3 regions of the Cronobacter sakazakii genome follow, and region 2 is predicted to be linked to each of the others. Evidence: predicted binding sites of a transcription regulator. Region 2 holds the regulator's gene; each other region holds the start of a gene.

What was found. The regulator CRP, encoded in region 2, controls carbon source genes, mostly activating them, when cyclic AMP is high. The targets are predictions, from matches to a motif close to ATGTGANNNNNNTCACAT.
Region 1: a site for CRP is predicted at 1,348-1,365, ahead of cdd (cytidine deaminase). Genes of this name have one in related genera too.
Region 3: a site for CRP is predicted at 2,812-2,829, ahead of rhaS (HTH-type transcriptional activator RhaS). Genes of this name have one in related genera too.

Annotation. Positions count from the first base shown of each region.
Region 1 is NZ_CP011047.1:2,488,451-2,496,100, reverse strand. It holds gene CSK29544_RS11935 (CidA/LrgA family protein) at 201-602, shown strand; gene CSK29544_RS11930 (CidB/LrgB family autolysis modulator) at 599-1,294, shown strand; gene cdd (cytidine deaminase) at 1,424-2,308, shown strand; gene sanA (outer membrane permeability protein SanA) at 2,433-3,146, shown strand; gene mglC (galactose/methyl galactoside ABC transporter permease MglC) at 3,707-4,717, opposite strand; gene mglA (galactose/methyl galactoside ABC transporter ATP-binding protein MglA) at 4,733-6,253, opposite strand; gene mglB (galactose/glucose ABC transporter substrate-binding protein MglB) at 6,335-7,333, opposite strand; gene galS (HTH-type transcriptional regulator GalS) at 7,617-7,650, opposite strand, start outside.
Region 2 is NZ_CP011047.1:1,353,309-1,360,958, reverse strand. It holds gene CSK29544_RS06290 (hydrolase) at 1-687, shown strand, start outside; gene CSK29544_RS06285 (YheU family protein) at 688-906, shown strand; gene CSK29544_RS06280 (phosphoribulokinase) at 955-1,824, shown strand; gene CSK29544_RS06275 (OsmC family protein) at 1,869-2,276, opposite strand; gene crp (cAMP-activated global transcriptional regulator CRP) at 2,587-3,219, shown strand; gene CSK29544_RS06265 (YccS/YhfK family putative transporter) at 3,282-5,366, shown strand; gene argD (bifunctional acetylornithine/succinyldiaminopimelate transaminase) at 5,367-6,587, opposite strand; gene CSK29544_RS06255 (aminodeoxychorismate synthase component II) at 6,674-7,237, opposite strand; gene CSK29544_RS06250 (putative adenosine monophosphate-protein transferase Fic) at 7,268-7,650, opposite strand, start outside.
Region 3 is NZ_CP011047.1:866,858-874,507, reverse strand. It holds gene rhaT (L-rhamnose/proton symporter RhaT) at 1-928, shown strand, start outside; gene rhaR (HTH-type transcriptional activator RhaR) at 925-1,776, opposite strand; gene rhaS (HTH-type transcriptional activator RhaS) at 1,848-2,684, opposite strand; gene rhaB (rhamnulokinase) at 2,986-4,458, shown strand; gene CSK29544_RS04050 (L-rhamnose isomerase) at 4,455-5,711, shown strand; gene rhaD (rhamnulose-1-phosphate aldolase) at 5,721-6,545, shown strand; gene fucO (lactaldehyde reductase) at 6,666-7,650, shown strand, end outside.

The DNA of each region.
Region 1 (7,650 bases), 1.1 Mb from region 2:
TAGATTGTAATCTATAGCTTCAACAGGATCATTACTGGTTTGCGTAACGGTGCGCAAAAAATTTTTGCGGCCATGAAAGGCGCGTTGTGAACCTGAGCGGCGGCTCGAAAGTTTAGGTATGCTGAGTTGGCTCCTGTGATCGGTAGCACAGTTTTCATTTTAATTGTATGATGAATGCGTTCGGTTTAAAGGTGACCCCTATGAGCACAATGCTGACTTCTCTCTGGCAACTGGTACGCGCGTTTGTTTTGATTTACGCCTGCCTTTACGCAGGCATCGCGATTGCCGCGCTGCTGCCGATTACGATACCTGGCAGCATCATCGGCATGCTGATTCTTTTTGTGCTGCTGGCGTTTCAGATCCTGCCCGCGAAATGGGTACAGCCCGCCTGTAATCTGCTGATCCGCTATATGGCGCTGCTGTTCGTGCCGGTGGGTATTGGCGTGATGCAATATTTCGACGTGTTGCAGGCGCAGTTTGGCCCGGTGGTCGTCTCCTGTTTTATCAGCACGCTGGTGGTATTTATGGTGGTGAGCTGGAGCGCGCATCTGGCGCACGGCGAGCGCAAAGTGGTAGGCCAGGAAAGGAGCCATGAGAAATGATTCAGAATATCTGGTGGTCGCTGCCGCTGACGCTGCTGGTGTTCTTCGCCGCCCGCAAGCTTGCTGCGCGGCTAAAAAGTCCACTGCTTAATCCGCTGCTGGTCTGCATGGTGGTGCTGATCCCGTTTCTGATGCTGAGCCACATTCCTTATGAGCGCTATTTTCAGGGCAGCCGCATTCTGAATGATTTGCTGCAACCCGCCGTGGTGGCGCTGGCGTTCCCGCTCTATGAACAGCTGCACCAGATCCGCGCGCGCTGGAAGTCGATTATCACGATTTGCTTTGCAGGCAGCGTGGTGGCGATGGTCACCGGCACTTCTGTTGCGCTGCTGATGGGCGCAAGCCCGGAAATCGCGGCGTCCGTCCTGCCGAAATCGGTCACCACGCCGATCGCCATGGCCGTGGGCGGAAGCCTCGGCGGCATTCCGGCTATCAGCGCCGTATGCGTGATTTTCGTCGGGATTCTCGGTGCGGTGTTTGGCCATACGCTGCTGAATATGATGCGGATAAAAACCAAATCCGCGCGCGGGCTCGCGATGGGCACGGCTTCGCACGCCCTCGGGACGGCGCGCTGTGCGGAGCTGGACTATCAGGAAGGCGCGTTCAGTTCGCTGGCGCTGGTGATTTGCGGGATTATTACGTCGCTGGTCGCCCCGTTCCTGTTCCCGCTTATTCTCGCGATATGGCGCTAAAACTTGCGATACGTCGCGCATTTTCATTCTAAATTTCATTTGTTGCATAGCCAGCGAGATCTAAATCACATATAAAGCCTCAGGAGCGCCGTAAACTATTTTTCCTGTTACTTCTTTTGAGGCTTTGCCATGCACCCACGTTTTGAAACTGCCTTTGCACAGCTGCCGGCGGCACTGCAAGCCGCTCTGGCTCCATGGATTGCTGATGTTCATTTTCCGGCGATGCTGAGCGCCGAACAGGTCGCTGACGTTCGCCGTCAGAGCGGGCTGGACGATGACGCGCTGGCGTTTGCGCTGCTGCCGTTAGCCGCCGCCTGCGCGCAAACGGAGATCTCGCACTTTAATGTGGGCGCGGTGGCCCGTGGCCTTAGCGGCAATCTCTATTTCGGCGGCAATATGGAGTTTCGCGGCGCGGCGATGCAGCAGACGATTCACGCCGAGCAGAGCGCCATCACCCACGCCTGGATGCGCGGCGAAACCGGCCTTGCGGCGATTACCGTTAACTACACGCCGTGCGGCCACTGCCGTCAGTTTATGAATGAGCTTAACAGCGGGCTGACGCTTCGCATTAACCTGCCTGGACGCGCGCCTTCACAGCTTGGCGATTACCTGCCGGACGCGTTCGGCCCGCGCGATCTCGATATCAAAACGCTGATTTTCGATACGGAAAATCATGGCTATGCGCTGAAAGGCGACGCGCTGACGCAGGCCGCGATTGCGGCAGCCAACCGCAGCCATGCGCCGTACAGCCAGTCCCCTTCCGGATTGGCCATTGAAACCCGCGATGGTGAAATCTTTACCGGCAGTTATGCCGAGAACGCGGCGTTCAACCCTTCCCTCCCGCCGCTGCAGGCCGCGCTGAATCTGATGAGCCTGAACGGTTACGCGTGGGCGGATATTAAGCGCGTCGCGCTTGCCGAACGTGACGACGCGACGATTGTTCAGCGGGACGCCACCGCCGCGACGCTGAAGGCGCTTGGCTTCACGAATCTCGAACTCGTTACGCTTGCCTGAAATAACGCTGCGGGCGTTCTGCCCGCAGCGGCGAAAAATGCTTCAACCGGTCGTTCGATTCTTGCTCTTGCCCGGCGGGTAAAGTAGCCTTGAATCTCTTTTCTGATTGCTTCGAGCTGCCTGAATGTTAAAGCGTTTGTTATACAGCCTGCTGGCCCTGATTGGCGTACTGCTGTTAACGGCGCTGCTCCTTGACCGCTGGATCAGCTGGAAAACCGCGCCTTACGTCTATGACGAGCTACAGGATTTACCGTGGCGTCAGGTGGGCGTGGTGCTCGGCACCGCCAAATATTATCGCACCGGCGTGATTAACCAGTATTACCGCTACCGCATTCAGGGCGCGCTGAACGCGTATAACAGCGGCAAGGTGAATTACCTGCTGTTGAGCGGCGATAATGCCCAGCAGAGCTATAACGAGCCGATGACGATGCGCAAGGATTTGATTGCCGCAGGCGTCGATCCGGCGGATATCGTGCTGGATTACGCGGGTTTCCGCACGCTCGACTCTATCGTGCGCACCCGCCGTGTGTTCGATACCAACGATTTCATCATTATCACCCAGCGTTTCCATTGCGAGCGCGCGCTGTTTATCGCGCTGCATATGGGCATCCAGGCGCAGTGTTACGCCGTGCCGTCGCCAAAAAATATGTTGTCGGTGCGCGTGCGTGAGTTTGGCGCGCGTTTAGGGGCGCTGGCGGATCTTTATATTTTTAAGCGTGAACCGCGTTTCCTCGGCCCGCTGGTGCCCATCCCCGCCCTTAGCGAAGTGCCTGACGACGCGCAGGGTTACCCTGCCGTGACGCCCGAGCAGATGCTGGAATTGCAGAAAAAGAAGTAAGCGTCGCGATGGCAGGTGCGGTGGGTGCGCGATGCTTACCCACCCTACAAATTCCTTTCATCTTGGTACCCGGTGGGTGCGCTGGCGCTTACTCACCCTACAAATTCCTTTCATCACCGTAGGGCGGGTAAGCGCAGCGCACCCGCCATCCAGTTTTTAATATATCAGGTCGGTGAATTCGTTACGTTCGCCACAATGTCATCCTGATATATGCGCTTCCCTCACGCGAACGTGCAAAGGGGGCTCGCCGCCGCCCCCTTTGCAATCCCGGCTCCCGGCGGAAAATCGCCCCTGCGGGGAAGCCTCGCCTTATTCCCTCCGGCCATGGGTCGGGCAAGACAATACCTCCCTGTATTGTCATGCCCTCGCACCGGGTCCCTCCGGTGCGCCCCGGCCTGCGGCGAAACAGCGAGGCCGATTTTTTTAAGCCGGAGCAAAACCATCATCCTCAACGCTCACTCTGAGTGTAAGGCGGGTAAGCGCAGCGCACCCGCCATCATTCACACTCACCGCCTATAAAAAAAGCCCCCGCAAGCGGAGGCTTTTTGGCGTAACCGCGCTTATTTCTTACGCGCGTATTTCAGGGAATCCAGGGCGACCGCGAAAATGATAATCGCGCCCTTGATGATGTACTGCCAGTAAGGGTTGATGCCAATATAGGTCAGGCCGTAGTTGATAACGGTGAAGATAATCACACCGGTCACCACGCCAAGCACCGTACCCACGCCGCCACTGAAGGAGACGCCGCCCACCACACACGCCGCGATGGCGTCAAGCTCATACATAAAGCCCAGGTTGTTGGTTGCAGAACCGATACGGCCCGCTTCCAGCATCCCACCGAAGGCGTAGAACACGCCGGAGAGCGCATAAATCATCAGCAGATTCAGCGCCACGTTCACGCCAGAGACTTTCGCCGCTTCCGGGTTACCGCCGATAGCGAAAATGTTTTTACCAAAGCGGGTTTTATTCCACAGGATCCAGACGAACGCCACGGCAATCAGCGCGTAAAACGTAATGTAGGAAAGCCTGAAACCGCCGAGCGCGACAAACCCCTGCGTAAACGTCGAGAAGCCGGAATCGAAGCCGGAAATCGGCGACGCGCCCACGAAGTCGTAATACAGCGAGTTGATACCGTAAACGATGATCATCGTGCCAAGCGTGGTAATAAACGGCGTCACGTTCAGGTACGCGATGATAATGCCGTTCACCAGACCAATCACAGCACCGATAGCGCAGACAATCAGGATCACCAGCGCAATCGGCATGGTCGCCATTTCCGGGAACACTTTGTTGGCGTTTTCCATCGACTGCAGCAGCGTTGCCGCGACCACCGCGGCGAGGCCAACCTGACGCCCTGCGGAAAGGTCAGTCCCCTGGGTGACAATCAACCCTGCCACGCCAAGCGCGATAATAATACGCACCGATGACTGGGTGAGAATATTACTTAAGTTCAACAGGCTTAAAAACGTCGGGTCCTGGAAAATAATAATGGCCAGCAACACTAAAAGAACGACGTAAATACCGCCCTCTTTCAGATAAGTGAGAAAACTCTTCTTATTTAACGCACTCATGAGGAGCCCCTGATATTAAAGGTGCAAAGACGCAAGACGCAGAATTTCATTTTGCGTCGTCGTTTTGGTGTCAACAATTCCGGAGACGAGGCCATTGCTCATAACCAGAATACGGTCAGTTATCCCTAACAGCTCAGGCATTTCTGAGGAGATAATAATGATCCCCTTACCCTTTTTCGCCAGTTCAGCAATAAGCTGGTAGATTTCAAATTTCGCGCCTACGTCGATGCCGCGCGTCGGCTCATCAAGCATTAATATTTCCGGCTGGGTGAGCAGCCAGCGCCCGATAATCACTTTTTGCTGGTTACCGCCGGAAAGCGAACCAATCTGTGTGCGATGACCCGGCGTTTTAACACGCATTGAGTCAATCACCCACTGGGTATCGCTTTTCATGCGGGAGTTATCCAGCAAGCCGATTTTGCTTTTATAGTTGCGAATATTGGAAATCAGGGAGTTAAAACCGATATCCAGATAAGCGTAGATCCCCGTTGAGCGGCGCTCCTCGGTCACCAGCGCAAAGCCGTTATTAATGGCTTCATTGGCGCTATGGTTATTGATCTTTTTACCGTGCAGACTAATGGTACCGCCGGATTTCTCGCGAATACCAAATAACGTTTCCACAATATCCGTGCGCTTCGCGCCCACCAGACCGGCAATGCCCAGGATCTCGCCTTTATGCAGATCAAACGAGACATCACGGATTGAGGGCTGGCGCAGCGAAGTCAGGTTGCGCACTTCCAGGATCACTTCACCGGGTTTGTTTTCACGATCCGGGAAGCGCTGGTTGAGAGAACGCCCTACCATCATGGCGATGATCTTATCCATATCCAGCCCTTCCAGCGACTGGGTGGCGATCCACTGGCCATCGCGCAGGATAGTGATTTCATCGCACAGCTGGAAGATCTCTTCCATTTTGTGGGAAATATAAACAATACCGCAGCCGCGTTCTTTCAGCTTACGGATAATCTTAAAGAGATGATTAACTTCTTTCTCCGTCAGAGATGACGTTGGTTCATCCATAATGACGATTTTCGCGTCGTAGGAGAACGCTTTGGCGATTTCAATCATCTGCATCTGCGATACAGAAAGCGTACCCACGCGAGCTTTAGGGTCGATATCAATATCGAGCTCGTCGAAAATCGCTTTGGTATCAAGATACATTTTTTCCTGGTCAACAAACATGCCTTTGGTCGGATAACGGCCAAGCCACATGTTGTCCATGACGGAACGTTGTAATACCAGGTTTAATTCCTGATGCACCATCGATATTCCATTCTCCAGCGCCTCTTTGGCCGAATGGAAATCAATTTCTTTCCCCTGGAAAAGAATACTGCCGGAATCTTTTTGATAGATCCCGAAAAGACATTTTAATAACGTTGATTTGCCCGCGCCATTCTCACCCATCAGAGCATGAATAGAATGAGGACGAACTTTTAAATTAACGTTATCGAGTGCCTTAACGCCCGGAAAACTCTTGTTGATATTCGTCATTTCCAACAAGTATTCGCCTGACGACTGCGTATTATTGCTGACCATATTTATACCTGGCTGCGAGTGTGTTGGCTGAGCATGGCACGCTAAAGGGGGCGCAAAATGCGCCCCGTAAATACATTGCAATTATTTTTTGCTGGTGATTTCCGCCAGGTTGTCTTTATCAACGCCGACATAAGGAATACGCACCACTTTGTTTTCAATTTTCCAGTCAGTGCCGTCTGCCGCGCCTTTACCTGCAGCCAGATTTTTAGCAAGGTCAAAGGTCGCTTTCGCCTGGTTGTTGGCATCGTTCAGCACGGTACCGGCCAGCGCGCCAGATTTCACCAGCGCCAGCGCTTCCGGCAGGGCATCCACACCGAAGACAGGAATAGATGATTTGTTGTGCGCTTTCAGCGCTTCTACCGCACCCATCGCCATAGCGTCGTTGTTCGCGATAACCACTTCGATTTTGTTAGCGTTCGGGCCAGAGAGCCAGGCATCCATTTTATCTTTCGCCTGAGCGGTGTCCCACATGGCGGTATCCAGCTGCAGCTGTTCGGTTTTAATGCCTTTATCGTTCAGCTCTTTGATAACGTAAGTGGTACGCGCTTCAGCATCCGGGTGGCCCGGCTCGCCCTTCAGCAGGACGTACTGGATCTGGCCATCTTTGTTCAGATCCCAGCCCGCGTTGGCTTTCCAGTGCTTGGCAATCAGATCGCCCTGGATAATGCCGGATTCTTTGGAGTCGGTGCCCACGTAATAGGCTTTGTCATAGCTGTCCAGCGCTTTGCGGGACGGCTCTTTGTTAAAGAACACGATGGGGATGTTCTGACCGCGCGCTTTTTCGATAACAGTGCCTGCGGCCGCCGGGTCAACCAGGTTGATCGCCAGAGATTTCACGCCTTTTGCCAGCAGCACATCAATCTGATCGTTCTGCTTGGACTGGTCGTTCTGGGAGTCGTTCATCAGCAGTTGAACGTCAGGAGAAGTGGAAGCGTCTTTTTCAATTGCCTTGCGCACGACGGACATAAAGTTGTCGTCGTATTTATAAATGGTTACGCCAATACGGTCGGCTGCCTGAGCCGCGGTGCCAAAAAGCATGCAGGACATAACGGCAGAGAGGGTCAACACCTTCTTATTCATGGTATCTCCGGTTTTTATGCAGGGTAGCAATCGTGAAAAACGGGCGGCAGGACGGTAAGGAGAAAAACCTTACTGAATGCCGAAGTTCACTAATAAAAAACACTTCCTTGCTCGGTAATGCTTCCAGTAAAGCTTTTTTATCGTTCAGGGGCGGCAGATAACGTCAGTGTTAAATCGCCGTTACATAAAGTTTCAGGCCCATGAGACGCCGTCATCATAGTCAGCGCAATGTTAATATACTGTGAATTTTCTCACAGATTGAAAGCGGTTACATCACGCGCATTTATAAACTAGTGATCGGCTCCACATTTTGCCGC
Region 2 (7,650 bases):
CGCGGCTGTAGCGGCGTGCCAAACAAACTGGGGCGCATCTATCATTCGGGCGAAACCGAAGACGGCACCTTTTTCCTGCGCTGGCTGGATGAGCGCTACGGCACCGTGCCGACAGCGGCGGTGGGCTATTCGCTCGGCGGCAATATGCTCGGCTGCCTGATGGCGGAGATTGACGCCAGCTTCCCGCTGACGGCAGGCGTGATTGTGTCCGCGCCGTTTATGCTCGAACACTGCTGCAACCATATGGAAAAAGGCTTTTCACGCTTTTATCAGTTCTATCTGCTGAACCTGCTGAAAGCCAACGCCACCCGCAAGCTGAAGGCCTGGCCCGGCACGCTGCCGATTGAACTCGCCCAGCTTAAGCGCCTGCGCCGCATCCGCGATTTCGATGATTTGATTACGTCGAAAATTCACGGCTTTAGCGATGCCGTCGATTACTATCGCCAGTGCAGCGCGATGCCGCGTCTCGCCAGCATCACCCGGCCGACGCTGATTATCCACGCCAAAGACGACCCGTTTATGGATCATCACGTGATCCCCGACACCACCACGCTGCCTGCTAATATTGAATATCAACTGACAGAGCATGGCGGTCACGTGGGCTTTGTCGGCGGCACGCTGCGTCAGCCCAAAATGTGGCTGGAACAGCGCATTCCTGACTGGTTAACCCCGTATCTGGACCGATAAATGATTATTCCCTGGCAAGAGATCGCGCCCGACACCCTGGAGCGCCTGATTGAAGCCTTCGTCTTGCGCGAAGGCACCGATTATGGTGAACATGAACGCTCGCTTGAGCAAAAGGTCGCCGACGTGCGGCGTCAGTTGCAAAGTGGCGAAGCCGTTCTGGTGTGGTCTGAGCTGCACGAAACGGTCAATATCATGCCGCGTTCGCAGTTTCGCGGTTAACGTTGCCAGGCGGAGCCTTGCCCCGCCGCTTCAGGGAGTTGTCTCGCTATGTCTGCCAAACATCCGGTTATCGCCGTCACAGGCTCCAGCGGCGCGGGAACCACCACCACCAGCCTCGCGTTTCGTAAAATTTTCGCCCAGCTGAATCTCCGTGCCGCCGAAGTGGAAGGCGACAGCTTTCACCGCTACACGCGCCCGGAAATGGACATGGCTATTCGTAAAGCGCGCGATCTTGGCCGCCATATCAGTTACTTCGGCCCGGAGGCGAACGATTTCGGCCTGCTGGAGCAAACCTTTGTGGAGTACGGGCTGACCGGCAAAGGACAGTCGCGTAAATATCTGCACACCTATGACGAAGCGGTGCCGTGGAACCAGGTGCCCGGCACGTTTACGCCGTGGCAGCCGCTGCCGGAGCCGACAGACGTGCTGTTTTACGAAGGGCTGCACGGTGGCGTGGTGACGCCGCAGCATGACGTGGCGAAGCATGTCGATTTACTCGTAGGCGTGGTGCCTATCGTCAACCTGGAGTGGATACAGAAGCTCATCCGCGATACCAGCGAGCGCGGCCACTCGCGCGAGGCGGTGATGGATTCCGTGGTGCGCTCGATGGAAGATTACATTAACTACATCACGCCGCAGTTCTCACGCACCCATATTAACTTCCAGCGCGTGCCGACGGTGGACACCTCCAATCCGTTCGCCGCGAAAGGCATTCCGTCGCTTGATGAAAGCTTCGTGGTCATTCACTTCCGCAATCTGGATAACATCGATTATCCGTGGCTTTTGGCGATGCTGCAGGGCTCGTTTATCTCACATATCAATACGCTGGTGGTGCCGGGCGGGAAGATGGGGCTCGCGATGGAACTTATTATGCTGCCGCTGGTGCAGCGGCTGATGGAAGGAAAACAGATAGCGTGACGGCGATGCCCGGTGGCGCTGCGCCTGCCGGGCCGTCCGTCATCTCATGACGCTTCAATCACTTCATACGAATGGGTGATGTTGACCCCTTTACCGAGCATCAGCGCCACTGAGCAATACTTCTCTGCCGACAGATCCACCGCGCGCGACACTGCCGCGTCTTTCAGGGCTTTGCCTGTCACCACAAAATGCAGATTGATATGCGTAAACAGACGCGGCGCTTCTTCGCGACGCTCTGACGTCAGCTTCACTTCGCAGTCGGTCACGTCGTGACGGCCTTTTTGCAGAATAGAGACAACATCAATCGCGCTGCAGCCACCTGCGGCCATCAAAACCATTTCCATCGGGCTCGGCGCTTTGTCGCCAGAGTTGCCGTCCATCAGGATCTGATGCCCGGAGGCGGACTCGCCCAGGAAGGTTAACCCTTCCACCCATTTCACTCGTGCATGCATGTTAATCACTCCAGGCTATTCATTTTTCTGACAGATTACGCGCGCGCGACGTCAGAGGCAATGGAAGGGCGACCTGCGTCAAGCTGAAACGAGACAACAGGAGACACCTGAGAAAAGCTATGCTAAAACAGTCTGGATGCAGCGGCGATACATTGATGTTACGCATGTATGCAGAGGAGAAGATAATTTATCGGCTGCGACGTCCACGGACAGCCAACTTCCCAGGACTCGGGAAGATGATGAATGCAAAGCCAGACAGGGGTTACGCGCCCTGTCTTTGGAGCCAGTTTAAAACAGAGGATAACCGCGCATGGTGCTTGGCAAACCGCAAACAGACCCGACTCTTGAATGGTTCTTGTCACATTGCCACATTCATAAGTATCCATCTAAGAGCACGCTGATTCACCAGGGTGAAAAAGCGGAGACGCTGTATTACATCGTTAAAGGCTCAGTGGCAGTGCTGATCAAAGATGAAGAGGGCAAGGAGATGATCCTCTCGTACCTGAATCAGGGTGACTTCATCGGCGAACTGGGTTTGTTCGAGGAAGGTCAGGAGCGCAGCGCCTGGGTTCGCGCTAAAACTGCCTGTGAAGTGGCTGAAATCTCCTACAAAAAATTCCGTCAGCTGATCCAGGTTAACCCGGATATTCTGATGCGTCTTTCCTCGCAGATGGCTCGCCGCCTGCAAGTTACCTCTGAGAAAGTGGGCAACCTCGCCTTCCTCGACGTGACTGGCCGCATCGCGCAGACCCTTCTGAACCTGGCGAAACAGCCGGACGCGATGACCCATCCTGACGGGATGCAGATCAAAATCACGCGTCAGGAAATCGGCCAGATCGTCGGCTGCTCCCGCGAAACCGTTGGCCGCATTCTGAAAATGCTCGAAGATCAAAACCTGATCTCCGCCCACGGGAAAACCATCGTGGTTTACGGAACCCGCTAAAAAATCAAAAAACGGCGTGTCGCTTCGGTAACACGCCGTTTTTGTATCTATACTTCTCCCCTATGTGGCGTCGTCTTATCTATCACCCTGAAATTAATTACGCTTTACGGCAAACGCTCATCTTAAGCCTGCCGGTGGCGGTCGGGTTGATGCTGGGCCATCTTCAACAAGGGTTACTGTTTTCACTCGTTCCCGCCTGCTGCAACATTGCCGGTCTCGATACCCCGCACAAACGCTTTTTTAAACGCTTGATCATCGGCGCATCGCTGTTTGCGCTGAGCAGCCTGGCGGTGCAGCTGTTGCTGCTGCAGTCTGTGCCGCTGCCGCTCATTCTGCTGATGCTGGCGCTGCTGCTTGGCGTGACGGCGGAAATCAGCCCGCTGCATGCGCGTCTGTTGCCCGCCTCGCTCATCGCGGCGATCTTTACGTTAAGCCTCGCCGGCAATATGCCCATCTGGCAGCCTATGCTGCTCTATGTGCTCGGCACGCTCTGGTATGGCGCGTTTAACGGTTTCTGGTTCTGGCTGTGGCGCGAGCAGCCGCTGCGTGAATCGTTAAGCATGATTTATAAAAGCCTCGCCGACTACTGCGAAGCCAAATACAGCCTGCTGACGCGCCACACCGAGCCGGAACAGGCGCTGCCGCCGCTGCTGGTGCATCAGCAAAAAGTGGTGGATCAGATAAGCCAGTGCTATCAGCAGTTGCAGATGCTCTCCGCCACTAAGCAGAACGGTTACAAGCGCCTGCTGCGCACGTTTCAGGTGGCGCTGGATCTCCAGGAGCACATCTCGGTGTCGCTGCATCAGCCCGGCGAAGTGCAAAAACTGGTGGAGCGCAGCCACGCCGAAGCGGTGTTGCGCTGGACGGCGCAGACCGTCGCCACGCGCCTGCGCACGCTCTCTGACGATATTCTTTACCACCGCTATTCGCACCGCTTCTCAATGGATAAGCAGATCGAGGCGCTGGCGAAAATCGCCCGCCAGCACCCGGATAACCCGGTTGGCCAGTTTTGCGAATACCATTTTAGCCGTATTGCACGCGTGCTGCGCACCCAGCGCCCGCTCTACGCCCGTGACCTGATGGACAGCGGTAAGCGCCGCCTGCCGCTGCTGCGGGCGCTGAAAAGCTATTTGTCGCTGAAATCCGCCGCGCTGCGCACCGCCGCGCGTCTGGGCGTGATGCTGGCGGCGGCGGGGTTGTTAGGGAGCGCGTTCCAGTTGCCGAAGCCGTACTGGATCCTGATGACGGTACTGTTCGTCACCCAAAACGGCTATGGCGCGACGCGCGTGCGTATCCTGCACCGGGCGGGCGGCACGCTGGCGGGGCTGATTATCGCGGGCATCACGCTGCACCTGAAAGTGCCGCAGGGCTATACCCTGCTCGGTATGCTGCTGGTGACGTTAATCAGTTATCTGATAATCCGGCGGCACTACGGCTGGGCGATGATTGGCTTTACCGTCACGGCGGTTTATTCGCTGCAAATCCTGACGCTCAACGGCGAGCAGTATATCGTGGCGCGCCTGATAGACACCCTGTCCGGCTGTCTTATCGCGTTCGGCGGCATGGTCTGGCTCTGGCCCCAGTGGCAAAGCGGCCTGCTGCGCCAGAATGCGCATGACGCGCTGGAGGCAGACCAGGAGGCGCTGCGCCTGATCCTGAGCGGCGACCCGCAACCCGGCCCGCTCGCGTGGCAGCGTATGCAGGTCAACCAGGCGCATAACGCGCTTTATAACTCGCTTAATCAGGCCATGCAGGAGCCCGGCTTTAATAGCCGTTATCTGGAGGATATGCGCCTGTGGGTGACGCACAGCCAGTTTATTGTCGAGCACATCAACGCGATAACGACGATGGCGCGCGAGCAAACCGCGCTGCCGCCAGAAACCGCAGCGCGCTACTTACAGGCGTGTGAAATTGCGCTACAGCGCTGCCAGCAGCGGCTTGAGCATGACGCGCCGGGCGATACGCAAAACGAGGCGGTCCTGGAGGGCGAAGATGTCTTACCGGAAGGGGCACCGGGCGTGATGGAACATCATCTGCTGCGCATTCTCGATCACCTGCGCACCATGCATACCATCTCTTCCGTGGCGTGGCGTCAGCGCCCGCATCACGGGATCTGGCTCAGACGACGCCTGAGCCAGTCACCATGATTAGCCGTTGACCACGCGCGCGACGGCGCGCGCAAAGCGGGCCATGCCTTCGTCGATATCCGCGCGCTCCACCAGCAACGACGGCGCAAGACGCAGCACGTCCGGCCCGGCGTTCAGCACCATCACCCCTTCCGCCGCCGCGGCGTAGAGGAGATCGCGCGCGCGTCCGTGGAAGGCGGGCGTCAGCTCGGCACCGATCAACAGGCCCATACCGCGAATATCGCTGAATAAGCCGTACTGCTCGCCAATCTGCGCCAGATGCTGTACGAACTGCTCGCGTTTATGCGCTACGCCGCCCAGTACCTCTGGAGTGTTGATGATATCAAACGCTTCGCCCGCCACCGCGCAGGCGAGCGGGTTGCCGCCGTAAGTGGAGCCGTGCGAGCCGACGTGAAACGCCGAGGCGATATCATGAGTGGTGAGCATCGCGCTAACCGGGAAGCCGCCGCCGAGCGCTTTGGCGCTGGTCAGGATGTTCGGCGTCACGCCGTAATGCATATAAGCAAACAGCTTGCCGCTGCGGCCCATGCCGCACTGCACTTCATCGAACACCAGCAGCGCCTGATGCTTATCACACAGCTCGCGCAGGCCGCGCAGGAAGGCCGGCGTCGCGGCGGTCACACCGCCCTCGCCCTGCACCGGCTCGACCACGACCGCGCAGGTGTGGTCGTCCATCACCGCTTTTACCGCATCGAGATCGTTAAACGGCACATGAATGATATCAGCCGGTTTCGGGCCGAAACCGTCGGAGTATTTCGCCTGGCCGCCCACGGAGACGGTAAACAGCGAACGTCCGTGAAAGGCGTTATAAAACGCGATGATTTTGGTTTTGTACGGGCTGTGGCGGGTGATGGCGTAGTGGCGGGCGAGCTTGAACGCGGTTTCGTTAGCTTCGGTGCCGGAATTCATAAACACCACGCGTTCGGCGAACGTGGCGTCCACCAGCTTCTGGCCCAGGCGCAGCGCAGGCTCGTTGGTAAAGACGTTGCTGGTATGCCAGAGCGTTTCGCCCTGCGCTTTCAGCGCCTCTACCAGCCGCGGGTGGCAGTGGCCGAGCGCGGTTACCGCGATCCCGCCCGCGAAATCGACATACTCTTTGCCCTGCTGATCCCACACGCGGCTGCCTTTGCCTTTCACCGGGATAAATTCAGCCGGTGCATAAATCGGCAGGATCACGTCATCAAAGGTGGCGCGCGTAATTGCTGTTTTTTCAGTTGCCATTTCATGCCCATCCAGTAAATGTGCCATCGCACATGAAAAGATAAGCACAAAATATGAATAAAAAATCACTAAAAGGCAATAAAAATTCAGCGCGAAAGGAAGTTCGCCAGTAGCTGATGGCCCTGCTCGCTGAGAATGCTTTCCGGGTGGAACTGCACGCCTTCAAGTGCAAGGTGGCGGTGACGAATGCCCATGATCTCGCCCGCGTCCGTCCAGGCGGTTATCTCAAACTCCGCGGGCAGCGTGGCGCGGTCGATAATCAGCGAGTGATAGCGGGTCACGGTCAGCGGGTTGTTGAGCCCCGCAAACACGCCGCTGTTGGTGTGCGAAATCACTGAGGTCTTGCCGTGCATGACCTTTTCCGCGCGCACAACGGCCGCGCCGAAGGCCTGTCCGATGGCCTGATGCCCGAGGCAAACGCCGAGGATCGGCAGGTGACCGGCAAAACGCCGGATCGCCGCCAGTGAAATACCGGCTTCATTCGGCGTACAGGGGCCGGGGGAGATCACGAGGCGCGCCGGGGCGAGCGCCTCGATATCGTCGCACGTCAGTTCATCGTTGCGCCTGACCACCACCTCCGCGCCCAGCTCGCTGAAATACTGAAACAGGTTCCAGGTGAAAGAATCGTAGTTGTCGATAAGCAGTAACATGGCGGCTCCGGAAAAAAGAACCGCGCCAGTTTACTCGCTTTCCCGCGCTTCGCTCACTACGCTTGCGAAGATTTTCTCAAGCGGCGCCAGATCGCCCATCGCGCCCGCCTGGTTGGCGGCGCGCCACGCCTCAACCTCCACGCCGCGCCAGTCGAGGCTGTAGCCCGCATGCAGCGCCAGCTGTTCGAAGAAGATACGCTGGGCGCGGCCCGTACCGATACGGAACGGATGCAGCACGTTGATTTCGCAGTAGTAGTGCGCGAGGCGCGCGACAAACGCCTCCGGCTCCAGACCGATGAGATAGTCCTCATCTTCCAGCGCCTGCATCAGCGCGTTACCCTCTGTCTCCAGATATTCGAAATGCGCAAAGCGGGTTTCACCCTGATAGATGTCCACTTCACGCAGTTCGCCCG
Region 3 (7,650 bases), 490 kb from region 2:
GTGGTCAGTGGGCGGCGTGGTGTCCTGGCTGATTTTACCCTGGGTGGTCAGCGCGCTGCTGCTGCCCGATTTCTGGGCCTACTACCGCTCGTTCAGCGCCGCCACACTGCTGCCGGTGTTTCTGTTCGGCGCGATGTGGGGCATCGGCAACATTAACTACGGCCTGACCATGCGCTATCTCGGTATGTCGATGGGCATCGGTATCGCGATTGGTATTACGCTGATTGTCGGTACGCTGATGACGCCGCTGCTGAACGGCAAATTCGATGTGCTTGTCGGCACCGCGGGCGGGCGGATGACGCTGCTTGGCGTGTTCGTCGCGCTCGTTGGCGTCGCCATTGTCACACGCGCAGGCCAGCTGAAAGAGCGCCAGATGGGCATCAAAGCCGAAGAGTTTAACCTGAAGAAAGGGCTGGTGCTGGCGGTGCTGTGCGGCGTGTTCTCCGCCGGCATGTCGTTTGCGATGGACGCCGCGAAGCCGATGCATGAAGCCGCCGCCGCGCTGGGCGTCGATCCGCTCTACGTCGCGCTGCCAAGCTATGTCGTTATCATGGGCGGCGGCGCGCTGATTAACCTCGGCTTCTGCTTTATCCGCCTCGCGAAGGTGAAAAACCTGTCGATTAAAGCCGATTTCTCGCTGGCGAAACCGCTGCTTATCAGCAACGTGCTGCTCTCGGCGCTCGGCGGGCTGATGTGGTATTTGCAGTTCTTTTTCTACGCCTGGGGCCATGCGCGCATCCCGGCGCAGTACGACTACATCAGCTGGATGCTGCACATGAGTTTTTACGTGCTGTGCGGCGGCATCGTCGGGCTGCTGCTGCGCGAGTGGAAAGCCGCCGGGCGTCGCCCGGTCAGCGTGCTGAGCCTGGGCTGCGTGGTGATTATCGTGGCGGCGAATATCGTCGGGCTGGGCATGGCGACCAACTAACCGGCCATCGCACCCCACTGCTGACGCCACACCCGTGGCGTCACGCCCGTTTCACGGGTAAACACCACCGAGAAATAGTTACTGTCTTCAAAGCCGCAGCGCGCGGCGATTTCGCTTATCAGCAACGAGGAGTGGCGCAGCAGATACTGCGCCTGGCAAATGCGTAACTGGCGCAGGTACTGGCTGATGGTCATGCCCGTCTGCTGGCGGAACAGCTGGCGCAGCGGACGTTCGGCAATCTGATAATGACTGCAAAAGTGCTGTAAATCGAACGGCACGTCGAGGCTGTTGCCGAGCGCGGCCATCAGCAGATCCAGCGTTTCTCCCTCGCCCGGCCCCGTACCGCCCGATGGCTGGTAACGATGACGGCGAAGCGTAATCGCCAGCTGTAAAAAGAGGCTTTCGGCAAGGCAGTGCGAGAGCGCGTCTTGCTTCGGGCTTTCATGCTCAAGCTGGTCAATCACCTGGCGCGCCTGCACCATGCCCTGACTGCTGAGCCGCCAGCGCGGGTCGCCGTTCACGCCGCGCGGGTTTTCCAGCAGATCGCGCCAGTTGACGTTCAGTTGCAGGCGTTCGGGGCAGTAGATGATGTTATGTAGCACCAGATCGTTAACCGACTGGTAGCTGTGGCGGTCTTCGGCGCGGATATAAAAGAGATCGCCGCAGGTGATGCGGTAAGGCCTGTCATTCAGCACATGCAGCCCGTTGCCGCGCCACACCAGCACCAGTTCGCAGAACTCGTGGGTATGCTCGGCAAAAACGTTTTGCGGGTAGCGGTCAGCCACGACGACCGGCTGGGTGGGTGTCGCGAAGAAATCCGCTTTCCTGAGCACTAACTGAGAGGCCACAGCGTATCTCCGGGGCAAATGGCTGCAAAGTATGCGTTTTTTCGCCGCGGAAAACGGTGATTTCCTTCGCGTTACTGGGTTTGCCCGTCGCGCCCCTGGCGAATATCGCGCGGCGACCACGAAAACTCGCGCCGGAAGAGCGTGGAGAAGTGGTTGCTGTCGCCAAAGCCGCACTGATAGGCGATATCCGTGACGCTCTCTTCGCTGTGGCGCAACAGATAGCGCGCTTTCATCAGGCGCAGACGGTTAAGGTAGCGCTGCGGCGTCAGCCCGGTGCGCTGCTTAAGCTGGCGGTGCAGCGTGCGCAGCGACAGCCGGTGATGGTCGGCGAGCTGCTCCCAGCAAATCTCTTCCGCGTAATGTTCCTCAAGCCAGGCGATAAGCTGGTTCAGCCGTTCATCAGGGCGGCCGTCGCCCTGCGCATGCGCGCCGCTACGCAGCAAAATCAGCAGTTGCATAAAGAGCATCTCCATGCTGGCGATGGCGTGGACGTCGCTGCTTTCTCGCAGCGCTTCCAGTTGTCCGACCAGCGGGCGGGCCTGATGCAGCGTCTGCTGGCTGACGCGCCAGTGCGACGGATAGTGACCGTCCTGCTCCTGCGGCAGAAGCTTTTCAAGCCCCGACAGGAAACTGAACGCCTGCGGCGAGCGATACAGCACATTGGTCAGGCAGAGGTTTTCGGTGTGCTCGTAGAGATGACGATCGTGGTCGCGCACAAAGCAGACGGAGCCGCCGCTGAGCGTATACGGCTGACCATTAAACACATGCGTGCCGGTGCCGTGCTCAACGATGACAATCTCATAAAAATCATGATGATGCTCAGGAAAAGCCGCCTGCGGAAGACGCGGTTCAATGGTCACCGACGCTGCGCCGGATGGGAAAAAATCAACGCTCTGTAGTACCGTCATCATTGCCCCCGCATTCTGTGAAACCTGCCTGATAGTAGATAACGGTTCTCACTGACACCTTAAATTTTCGACGCCAAAACGCGCAAAGCCTGTCGGTTTTTTAAGAAACACCGTGAAATTTCTGGAAATGCGGCGCGGCTCACACCCCGGCCAGCCAGGCGGCCAGACGCCATTTTGTGAACTCCCTCACGTTCATCTTTGCCTCCTTGCCAGCGCGTTTAACGCACTGTCCGTGGAGTGAAGGTGCGCCGCCGCGCCGCTCCCTAGACTGGCGTCAGAGATTCCAACAAGGACCCCAACCATGACTATTCGCCATAGCGTCGCGGTCGATCTGGGGGCGTCCAGCGGCCGCGTGATGCTGGCCCGCTACGACAGCCACGGACAGCGCCTGACGCTTGAGGAAATCCACCGTTTCGCCAACGGCCTGCGCCGCGTGGACGGCTTCGACACCTGGGATGTGGATGCGCTGGAGCGTGAAGTGCGCACGGGGCTGGAGAAAGCCTGCGCGCGCGGCGTCGCTATCGACAGCATCGGCATCGACACCTGGGGCGTCGATTATGTGTTGCTGGATGCGCGCGGCGAGCGCGTCGGCCTGCCGGTGTCGTATCGCGACAGCCGCACCGACGGCCTCATGGCCCGCGCGGAGCAGCAAATGGGCCGTGAGGCGATTTACCGCCGCACCGGCATTCAGTTCCTGCCGTTTAACACGCTGTATCAGTTTCGGGCGCTGGTAGAGCAGCAGCCGGAGCTGGTTGGCCGCGTGGCGCATGCGCTGCTCATCCCGGATTACCTCTGCTACCGGCTTACGGGCGCGCTGAACTGGGATTACACCAACGCCACCACCACGCAGCTTATCAATATCAATACCGATAACTGGGACGAGACGCTGCTCGACTGGGCGGGCGTGCCGCACCACTGGCTCGGCGCGCCGACGCATCCGGGCAACGTGATCGGCCACTGGCGCAGCGCGCAGGGCGTCGAAGTGCCGGTGGTTTCTGTGGCGACGCACGACACCGCCAGCGCGGTGATCGCCGCGCCGCTGGCGACGCCGGACGCGGCGTACCTTTCCTCCGGCACCTGGTCGCTGATGGGTTTTGAGAGCAAAACGCCGTACACCGATGACCGCGCGCTCGCGGCCAATATCACCAACGAAGGCGGTGCCGAAGGGCGTTACCGGGTGCTGAAAAACATCATGGGGCTGTGGCTGTTGCAGCGCGTCTGCCAGGAGCAGCAGATTACCGACCTGCCCGCCCTTATCGACGAGGCGCGCGCGCTTGCGCCCTGCCGCTTTGTGGTGAACCCCAATGACGACCGCTTTATCAACCCGGAAAACATGAGCCGCGAAATTCAGGCCGCCTGCCTGGCGCGCGGCGAGCCTGCGCCGCAAAGCGCGGGAGAGCTGGCGCGCTGTGTTTTTGACAGCCTGGCGCTGCTGTATGCCCGCGTGCTGGAAGAGCTCACCGCCCTGCGCGGGCGGCCGTTCACGGTGCTGCATATCGTCGGCGGTGGCAGCCAGAACCCGCTGCTGAATCAGCTTTGCGCCGATGCCTGCGGCATTCCGGTGCTGGCAGGCCCGGTGGAGGCCTCCACGCTCGGCAATATCGGCTGCCAGCTGATGGCGCTGGATGATATCGCCGATGTCGACGCGTTTCGCCGCGTTGTGACCGCCAGCCAGACGCTGACCCCTTTTCACCCTCAGACGGACAGCGAAATAGCGCGCCACGCGGCGCAGGTATCGCCGTCCCGTCAAATCAGGAAGGAGCTTTACGCATGACCACTCACATTCATCAGGCCTGGGAAATGGCGAAGCAGCGCTTCGCCGCCGTTGGCGTCGATGCCGAAGCCGCACTACGCCAGCTCGACCGCCTGCCGGTTTCCATGCACTGCTGGCAGGGCGACGACGTGGCCGGGTTTGAAAACCCGCAGGGGCAGCTCACCGGCGGCATTCAGGCGACCGGCAACTATCCGGGCAAGGCGCGTAACGCCGAAGAGCTGCGCGCCGATCTCGACCAGGCGCTGCGCCTGATCCCCGGCCCCAAACGCCTGAACCTACACGCCATCTATCTGGAATCCGACACGCCGGTCGCCCGCAATGAGATCAAACCGGCACATTTCGCAAACTGGGTGGCGTGGGCGCGCGAGCGCCAGCTGGGGCTGGATTTCAACCCGTCGTGCTTCTCGCACCCGCTGAGCGCCGACGGCTTTACGCTCTCGCACCCTAACCCGGAAATTCGCCAGTTCTGGATTGAGCACTGCCAGGCGAGCCGCCGCGTGTCGGCGTCGTTTGGCGAACAGCTCGGCACACCGTCGGTAATGAACATCTGGATCCCGGACGGCATGAAAGATACGCCAGTGGACCGCCTGGCGCCGCGCCGCCGCCTGCTCGCCGCGCTGGATGAGGTTATCCGCGAAAAACTCAACCCGGCGCACCACATCGACGCGGTAGAGAGCAAGCTGTTCGGCATTGGTGCGGAGAGCTACACCGTCGGCTCAAACGAGTTTTACCTGGGCTATGCCGCAAGCCGCCAGACCGCACTGTGCCTCGACGCTGGCCATTTCCACCCGACTGAAGTGATCTCCGACAAAATCTCCGCCGCAATACTCTACGTGCCGCGCCTGCTGCTGCACGTGAGCCGCCCGGTGCGCTGGGACAGCGATCATGTCGTGCTGCTGGATGACGAAACCCAGGCCATCGCCGGCGAAATTATTCGCCATGACCTGTTTGACCGCGTGCATATCGGCCTCGATTTCTTCGACGCCTCCATCAACCGCATCGCGGCGTGGGTGATTGGCACCCGCAATATGAAGAAAGCGCTGCTGCGCGCGCTGCTGGAGCCGACCGCGCAACTGCGTCAGCTGGAGCTCGAAGGCGATTACACCGCGCGTCTGGCGCTGCTCGAAGAGCAGAAATCGCTGCCGTGGCAGGCCGTCTGGGAGATGTACTGCGAGCGCCACGACACGCCAGCCGATGCCGCGTGGCTCTCCGCCGTCCGCCACTATGAACAACATGTGTTAAGCACGCGCTAAGGAGCATTCATGCAACGCATTCTCTCTTCCTGGTTTATTCAGGGGATGGTTAAAGCCACCAGCGATATGTGGCTGAAAGGCTGGGACGAACGTAACGGCGGTAACGTGAGCCTGCGCCTTGACGCAGCCGACGTGGAGCCTTACCGCGACGAGTTTTACCCTGCGCCACGCTGCGTGGAGCTGAGCCAGCCGCGCACGGAACTCGCGGGCTGCTGGTTTCTCGTGACCGGCTCCGGGAAGTTTTTCCGTAACGTGCAGCTCGACCCGGCAGACACGCTGGTGCTGCTGCAAATCACCGATGACGGTATGGCGTATCACATTCACTGGGGGCTCAGTAACGGCGGCCTGCCGACATCGGAGCTGGCGTCGCATTTTCAGTCGCACGCGGTACGCAAAGCGGTCTCCGGCGGCAAGGACCGCGTGATTATGCACTGTCACGCCACGAACCTGATTGCGCTGAGCTTTGTGCTGGAACTGGATGAAGCGCGCTTTACGCGCCTGTTGTGGGAAGGCAGCACCGAATGCCTGGTGGTGTTCCCGGACGGCATCGGCATTGTGCCGTGGATGGTGCCGGGCACCGATGGCATCGGCAGCGCCACGTCGGCGCAGATGAAAACCCACACGCTGGTGCTGTGGCCGCATCACGGTATTTTCGGCACCGGGCCGACGCTTGATGAGGCGTTCGGGCTTATCGATACCGCCGAGAAATCCGCCGAGATCCTGGTCAAGGTGTTGTCGATGGGCGGCATGAAGCAGACCATCACGCGCGAGGAGTTGATTGCGCTCGGCGAGCGTTTTGGCGTGACGCCGCACGCGGGTGCCATCGCGCTGTAACCGGGCGGGTGTGTGGAGGCAGACGGTGGGTGCGCTGCGCTTACCCACCCTACCCATCCTCAATGTAGGGCGGTTAAGCAAAGCGCACCCGCCATTACCGTAAAAGCAAGGAGAAGCTGCATGAGCTTTATGTTGGCACTGCCCAAAATTAGCCTGCATGGCGCAGGCGCTATCGAAGACATGGTGAAACTGGTGGCGAATAAAGCCTGGGGCAAGGCGCTTATCGTCACCGACGGACAACTGGTTAAACTCGGCCTGCTCGATAGCCTCTTTGCCGCACTGGATACGCATCAGCTTTCATACGAGCTGTTTGATGACGTTTTTCCGAACCCCACCGAAGCGCTGGTGCAGCGCGGCTTCGCAATCTGGCGCAATGCGCAATGCGACTACCTGATTGCCTTCGGCGGCGGCAGCCCCATCGACACTGCTAAAGCCATCAAAATTCTCACCGCCAATCCAGGCGCGTCCATCGATTACGCAGGCGTAGGTCATGTCAAAAACCCTGGCGCACCGCTGGTAGCGATTAACACCACGGCCGGAACGGCGGCGGAAATGACCAGCAATGCGGTGATCACCAACGAGGCGCGGCGGGTCAAAGAGGTGATTATCGACCCGAATCTGATCCCCGATATCGCCGTGGATGACGCAAGCGTGATGCTGGATATTCCGCCCGCCATCACCGCCGCGACCGGCATGGACGCGCTGACCCACGCGGTCGAGGCGTTTGTCTCGGTGGGTGCGCACCCGCTGACCGACGCCAACGCGCTGGAGGCGATTCGCCTGATTAACGAGTGGCTGCCAAAGGCGGTGGAGGACGGGCACAATCTGGAGGCGCGCGAGCAGATGGCGTGCGGTCAGTATCTGGCGGGCATGGCGTTTAACAGCGCGGGCTTAGGCCTGGTACATGCGCTGGCGCACCAGCCGGGCGCGACGCACAACCTGCCGCACGGCGTCTGCAACGCGATTTTGCTACCCGTTATTGAAAATTTTAACCGCCCGCGCGCCGTGAAGCGGTTTGCGCGCGTGGCGCAGGCGATGGGCGTCGATACCCGTGACATGAGCGATGAACAGGCGAGCCATGAAGCCATCAACGCGATCCGCGCGC